Regions from separate parts of the Streptomyces sp. PSU-S4-23 genome, predicted to be linked through region 1. Evidence: riboswitches for the same ligand, from Rfam matches in the RefSeq annotation. Region 1 holds a riboswitch; each other region holds the start of a gene.
What was found. A riboswitch is a leader RNA that binds a small molecule or an ion and turns the genes downstream of it on or off. The one in region 1 is predicted to bind cobalamin.
Positions count from the first base shown of each region.

Region 2: another riboswitch for cobalamin. It lies ahead of ACZ79I_RS08425 (cobalamin biosynthesis protein); the one in region 1 lies ahead of nicT (Nickel transporter NicT).
Region 3: another riboswitch for cobalamin. It lies ahead of ACZ79I_RS26835 (ribonucleoside-diphosphate reductase subunit alpha); the one in region 1 lies ahead of nicT (Nickel transporter NicT).

Region 1 is NZ_JBVMUU010000002.1:6,654,650-6,656,901, forward strand. Features, by position in the region: gene ACZ79I_RS30280 (GNAT family N-acetyltransferase) at 1-88, shown strand, start outside; gene nicT (Nickel transporter NicT) at 222-1,310, opposite strand; cobalamin riboswitch at 1,339-1,544, opposite strand; gene ACZ79I_RS30290 (ArsR/SmtB family transcription factor) at 1,637-1,984, shown strand; gene ACZ79I_RS30295 (hypothetical protein) at 1,992-2,252, opposite strand, start outside.
Region 2 is NZ_JBVMUU010000002.1:1,668,708-1,670,959, forward strand. Features, by position in the region: gene ACZ79I_RS08420 (DUF397 domain-containing protein) at 233-454, opposite strand; cobalamin riboswitch at 758-896, shown strand; gene ACZ79I_RS08425 (cobalamin biosynthesis protein) at 998-1,954, shown strand; gene ACZ79I_RS08430 (cobyric acid synthase) at 1,951-2,252, shown strand, end outside.
Region 3 is NZ_JBVMUU010000002.1:5,850,688-5,852,939, reverse strand. Features, by position in the region: gene mctP (monocarboxylate uptake permease MctP) at 1-501, shown strand, start outside; gene ACZ79I_RS26840 (GNAT family N-acetyltransferase) at 574-1,098, shown strand; adenosylcobalamin-variant (AdoCbl-variant) riboswitch at 1,174-1,285, shown strand; gene ACZ79I_RS26835 (ribonucleoside-diphosphate reductase subunit alpha) at 1,418-2,252, shown strand, end outside.

The DNA of each region.
Region 1 (2,252 bases):
CTCCTCAGCCTGGGTGATGGGCGAGTTCCTGGACATGGTGCTGCTCGGGCTCCTCGCCCAGGACTGGAAGCCGGACCCCAGGGTCTGAGCCGCCGCCCGACGGGCACGGTGAGCCGGCCGCCGGGCAGCAGATCGATCGACGCGGGCGCGGCCTGCCATCGATCACGGCGACCGGCCGGCACCTGCCACTGCCACGCCCGCGGTCCGGCCGGATCCGGCGGTCAACTCCCGTCGGCGGGGCGGGGAGCCCACCGTTCCTCGACCTTCGCCAGCCGCCAGTAGGCGAGGGCGGCCGCCCACACGACCACGAACAGCCCGACGATGACGAAGCCCACGTTGCCGAGGTCGAGCCCCGCTATCCAGCCGGTGACCGCGTCCCGCAGGTCGAGCTTCTCGTGCAGGACGCCGACCAGTTCGATGGTGCCGATCAGGAAGGCCACCGCGATCGACAGTCCGGTGATCGTGAGGTTGTAGAACACCTTGCGCACCGGGTTGGAGAAGGCCCACTGGTAGGCGAAGTTCATGAACGTGCCGTCGAGGGTGTCGAACAGGCACATCCCGGCGGTGAACAGCAGCGGCAGGCACAGGATCGCGTACCAGGGCAGTCCGGCCGCCGCGCCCGAGCCCGCCATCACCATCAGCGTGACCTCGGTGGCCGTCTCGAAGCCGAGCCCGAACAGGAAGCCCAGCGGGTACATCTGGCCGGGGCGCGAGATCGTCCTGGTGAGGCGGCCGAGCACGCGGTTCATGAACCCCCGTGAGTCCAGGTGCCGTTCGAGCTCCTTCTCGTCGTACGTTCCCGAGCGCATCGACCTGAAGACCCTCAGGATGCCGGTGAGGGCGACCAGGTTGAGGGCGGCGATGAGGTAGAGGAACGTGCCGGCCACCGTGGTCCCCATGAAGCCCAGGACCTGGTGGGTGTGAGAGTTCTCGTTCGTGACCCGGTCGGCGAGCTGGGTGCCGGCCGCGATCATGACGGCCAGCAGGACCACCACGCTGGAGTGGCCGAGCGCGAACCAGAATCCGACGGACACCGGCCGCTTGCCGTCGGCCATCAGTTTCCGGGTGGTGTTGTCGATCGCGGCGATGTGGTCGGCGTCGAAGGCGTGCCGCATGCCCAGGGTGTACGCGGTCACACCGAGCCCGATGCCGAACGCCTTGGAGCCGACGGCGTAGTGCCCCGGCACCACCAGGAGGAACAGGATCCCGAAGGCGACCACGTGCAGGGCCGCGATCAGCGCCAGCAGCGCGGCGGTTCGCAGGGTGTCCTCGCGCCGCCACCGGAAGGACGCAGGGTTGGGCAGGGTCATACGGTCACGCTCCAGCACCTCGTGGATCACTTCGTGAGATGCCGTGGCCGGTCTCCTGGCTGACGGATCACCGCGCCCGTCCCAGCCTTCCCGGCCGCGTACGGCCAGTGGCGCCACCCGCGAACGGGCGGCACGGAACGGGAACTCCCCGATCACAGTGGCGAGGGCCGCTCCGGCCTGAGCCCCTGAGGGCTTTCACCGGTCTTCCCGAACACCACGGCCCGCCCACCTTAGGGCGGACCCCGCAATGCCTGCAAGGTTGCACAGTTGCGCAGATGTCCCGAGGTATCGAAGATCACACAGGGGCTCCTGGGACAATGGTCCGCATGCATCTCGTCCCCGCCGAACGCGCCGGCCGGCGCATCATCGACGGCAACCGGGTCTGCCAGGCCATCGAAGCCATCGGTGAGCCCGGAGCCGTGCGTGCCTGGGCCGACCGCTTCTCCCTGCTCGCCGATCCCGGCCGGCTCGCCCTGCTGCTCGCCCTGCACCGGGCCGGGCCGCTCGCCGTCTCCGATCTCGCCGTGGCGACCGGCATGAACGACCCGGCCGTCTCGCAGGCGCTGCGGCTGCTGCGGACGGCCGAGGTCGTCGCGGGGGAGAAGCAGGGGCGGATCGTCCGCTACCGGGTGACCGACTCGGTGATGCTGGAGCTTCTGGAACAAGTCACGTGACGGGCCGTCACTTCGGGGCCGCGGTCCCGCGCTCCAGAAGGATGTCCTGGCTCGACAGCGTCATCGGCGACGCGGAGAAGGCACGCAGCCGGACGCGGGTGCCCTTCGCGGGCAGGACGAGACGGCCGCCCGGCGCACGGAGCCGGTAGGTGGCCGTGGCGTGTGCGGGCACGGACGACGGACCGCGCAGCACCGTCCAGTAGCGGCTCATGCCCTGCCCGGTGGTCACCATGAAGTGGGGCTGGAGAGCCGCGTCGCCGGTGTTGCG
Region 2 (2,252 bases), 5.0 Mb from region 1:
GCGACGATCGTCACCACGAGCCAGACCAGGGCCCGCGCCGTGGATCCCGGTACGAGCAGCGCGGCGAGCGCTCCGACGCCCACCGCGAACACCCCCGTGGTCAAGGAGAAGAGTGCCAGCGGGGCCGCCGCCGACAAGGACGGGCGCGGAGTGTGGGGACCGCCCGCGCGTGCCGAGACATCCCTGGCCCTGTCTGCCATACGGGTCCCCTCCCGCCCTCTGGACGGCCCCTTCAGAAACCGCCGGCCGCCGGGTTCTCAAGTCCAGCCAGCAAACCACACCACGCGGCACGGCGAAAGACGAGCACCGGCCCGGCCCGCCGTTTCGAGTCACGCACGAGCACGTGCGCTGTCTCCACGGTCACTTCGACGCAGTCGTTGTTGTCCCCTCCCGAGTGACTGCTCTTGCGCCACACCCGCCCCGTCGGGTCCCTGCCGATCACACCGACCTCCACTCACCAGTCAGCGCACCGACACAGCGTCCTCACCGTGACGCTCCCGAGCGCCGTGTCCCACCGCTGCCACAGGCAACAGAGGCCCGGCCACACCAGGTTCGTCTCCCCGCAACGAATCACCCAATGCCGCTCGTCGGCGCTCTTCGCGTTGGTCATGCCGATTCGTTCGTAGTGCCGTCCCTAGTCTTCCCAGCTTCCCCGCGCGGAAAGAGCACAGATAGCGCCGATTCGGTTGGCTGACGATATTTCAGCGGTGTGGGGCTCAGCACACCGCAGCGTCGCAGGTCAAGACCCAGTTGACGGGTGTTCCGGAGGCGTGGTGGACTGCCGGGGCCACCACGGCGGCAGGAGAGGAAGCCGGTGCAAGTCCGGCGCGGTCCCGCCACTGTCACCGGGAAGGAACGTCCCGGGAGCCAGGAACTCTCACCGCCGGTCTCATCGAACCAGGGCGTGGACACCCTGAGTGAGGACATATCGCCATGCGCGGCTGCCGATCGAGGTTCCGTACCCGCCCCCTGCCCGACCCCACGGTCGGCTGAGCCGATGGGTGCCGATCGCGTCTTCGCGTACGGCGCCGCCGCCGGCCTCCTCGGTGACCTCCTGCTCGGCGATCCGCGCCGAGGGCATCCGGTCGCCGCGTTCGGGCGGGCCGCGGGCGTCGTGGAGCGGGTGTTGTGGCGGGACCACCGCGGGTGGGGCGCGCTGCACACCGCCGTGTGCGCCGGGGGCGCCGTGGCGACGGCGGCGCTGGCCGCGTCCGTCGCGCGCCCCTCGCGCGCCGCGTCCCTGGTCCTGACCGCCGCCGCCACCTGGGCCGTCGTCGGGGGGACGTCCCTGGCGCGGGAGGCGCGGGCCGTCGGGCGCTCCCTGGAGGCGGGGGACATCGGGGCCGCCCGTGCGCGGCTGCCCCATCTGTGCGGACGGGACCCCCAGGCGCTCGACGCCGACGGGATCGCGCGGGCGGTCGTGGAGTCCGTCGCCGAGAACACCTCCGACGCCGTGGTGGGCGCGCTGGTGTGGGGAGCCGTCGCCGGTGTGCCCGGGCTCGCCGGCTTCCGTGCCGTCAACACCCTCGACGCCATGGTGGGCCACGTCTCGCCCCGGTACCGGCGGTTCGGGTGGGCGTCCGCCCGGCTCGACGACCTCGCCGGATGGCCGGGGGCACGGCTGACAGCCCTCCTCGCGGCGGCCTCCGGCCCCGATCCGCGCGGCGCCGTGCGCGCCTGGCGTGCCGACGCCGCGCGGCATCCGAGCCCCAACGCGGGCCCGGTGGAGGCCGCGTTCGCGGGTGCCCTGGGCGTACGGCTGGGCGGAACGCTGTCGTACGGGGGCCGCGTCGAGCACCGGCCCGTCCTCAACGCGGCGGGGCGCGCGGTGCGCACGGACGACATCGAACGGGCGGTACGGCTCTCCCGCGGGGTCAGCGGGCTCGCGCTCGGCGTCACCCTCGCCGGGCGCCTCGCGGCCCGACGGCTTCTCGCGAAGGGACACACCTCATGAGCGGCGGACTCCTCGTCGCCGGCACCACCTCCGACGCCGGCAAGAGCGTCGTCGCCGCCGGGATCTGCCGCTGGCTGGTACGGCAGGGAGTGAAGGTCGCGCCCTTCAAGGCGCAGAACATGTCCCTCAACTCCTTCGTCACCCGTGAGGGCGCCGAGATCGGGCGGGCGCAGGCCATGCAGGCCCAGGCGTGCCGTACCGAGCCGACCGCGCTGATGAACCCCGTACTGCTCAAGCCGGGCGGCGAGCAGAGCAGCCAGGTCGTGCTGCTCGGCAGGCCGGTCGGCGAGCTGAGCGC
Region 3 (2,252 bases), 800 kb from region 1:
GATGCCACGCCCCACCAGGAGACCAGGGTCTCCAAGATCGTGTCGCTGCTGGTGAAGGTGGGCGCCCTGGTCTTCGTCCTGACGATGGACAAGACGGTGGCCATCAACTTCCAGCTCCTCGGCGGTATCTGGATCCTGCAGACCTTCCCGGCCATGGTCGGCGGCCTGTTCACCCGCTGGTTCCACCGCTGGGCGCTGCTGGCGGGCTGGGCGGTCGGCATGGTGTACGGCACGATCGCCGCGTACGGCGTCGCCTCCCCGACCCAGAAGCACTTCGGCGGCTCGGCGAAGGAGATCCCCGGCATCGGCGAGATGGGCTACATCGGCCTGACGGCGTTCGTGCTGAACGTCGCGGTCACCGTGGTGCTGACCCTCGTCCTGAAGGCGGTCAAGGCTCCGGAAGGCGTCGACGAGACCCAGCCGGGCGACTACACGGCGGACGCGGGCGACCCCGGGGTGCAGGTGGAACTGCCGCCGGCCACGGCGGACACCGCACACTGAGCCGGACCTGAGGACGGGCCGCCGGAGTGATCCGGCGGCCCGTTGTCGTACCCGTCCTGCACACTGACCCTCATGGACATCGTGATCCGGCGGGCGGAACCCGGCGACTACGAGACGCTCGGGGAGATCACCGCACAGGCGTACCTCCGAGACGGCCTCCTGGACTTCGGGGAGAGCGACGAGTACCTCGGCGAGCTGAGGGACGTGGCCAAGCGGGCCGCCGCCGCAGAGGTGCTGGTGGCGATCGGGCGCACGAGCGTCCCCGCTGCCCGGGGGAGCGTGCTCGGCGGGGTGACCTTCGTGCCGGACGGGGGCCCCATGGCGGACATCGCCCGCCCCGGCGAGGCCGAGATACGGATGCTCGCCGTCTCCCACGCGGCCCGGGGCCGGGGGATCGGCGAGGCCCTCGTACGCGCCTGTGTCGACCGGGCGCGGGCCACGGACGGCTGCGTGCGGATCGTCCTGTCGACCCAGCACACGATGCGCACCGCCCACCGCATCTACGAGCGCCTGGGCTTCGTCCGCACCCCCGGGCGCGACTGGAACCCGATCCCGCACCTCGACCTCGCCCTCCTCACCTATGAGTTGCCCCTCTGACACACCCCGAAGCCGACAGGACACAACATCTGGGGGTGACATCGAACCCCGGCACAAGATGTATGCTCATGCTCGCTGTCGCCGCAGGGGAATCCGGTGCGAATCCGGAACTGTCCCGCAACGGTGTACTTCTGCGTGTTCGCCTCCGCGTGCGCGTACGAGCGTCAGTCCGAGGGCCTGCCGACAGCGCGCCCGGCCGTCCGGCCCGGCGCCCTGACGTCCGGGCCTCGTGGAATGGGCCGGTGGACGCGACGCCGCGTGCGCTCGTGAGCCGCCCCACCCTCCGCAAGGCCCCGTGCCGAGCGAGGGAGAGCCCTACGTGACCATCGCGCCAGCCGACCCGGTGTCAGCGACTCCGTCCGCGACACCGGCGGTGACCGACGGGAGGGACGGTCCCGGTGCCGCGCTGCTGCGGACCCTGACCGAGCTGACCGCCGACCTTCCGGACGCCGACCCCGGCCGGGTCGCCGCCGCCGCGCTGCGCGGCCGGTCGGCGCACACGGACGAGGCGGAGCTGCGCGAACTGGCCATGGAGGCGGCCGCCGGCCTCGTCTCCGAGGATCCCGCGTACTCAAGGCTGGCCGCCCGGCTGCTGACGATCGGGATCCGGGCCGAGGCCGCGTCACAGGGCGTCACGTCGTTCACGGAGTCCATCGCCACCGGACACCGGGAAGGGCTCATCGCCGACCGCACCGCCGCGTTCGTGCGCCTGCACGCCGACCGGCTCGACGCACTCGTGGACCCCCTTGCCGACGACCGCTTCGGCTACTTCGGTCTGCGCACCCTGCACAGCCGCTACCTCCTGCGGCACCCGATCACCCGCAAGACCGTCGAGACACCGCAGTACTTCATGCTGCGCGTCGCCTGCGGCCTCGCCGGGGACACGGTGCCCGGCCCGGAGTCCGGCTCCCGGACCGTGGACGAGGTCGCCGCGCTCTACCGGCTGATGAGCCGCCTCGACTACCTCCCCTCCTCCCCCACGCTCTTCAACTCCGGCACGCGGCACCCCCAGATGTCGTCCTGCTACCTCCTCGACTCCCCGAAGGACGAGCTGGACTCCCTCTACGAGCGCTACCACCAGGTCGCCCGCCTCTCCAAGCACGCCGGCGGCATCGGGCTGTCGTTCTCCCGCATCCGCTCCCGCGGGTCCCTCA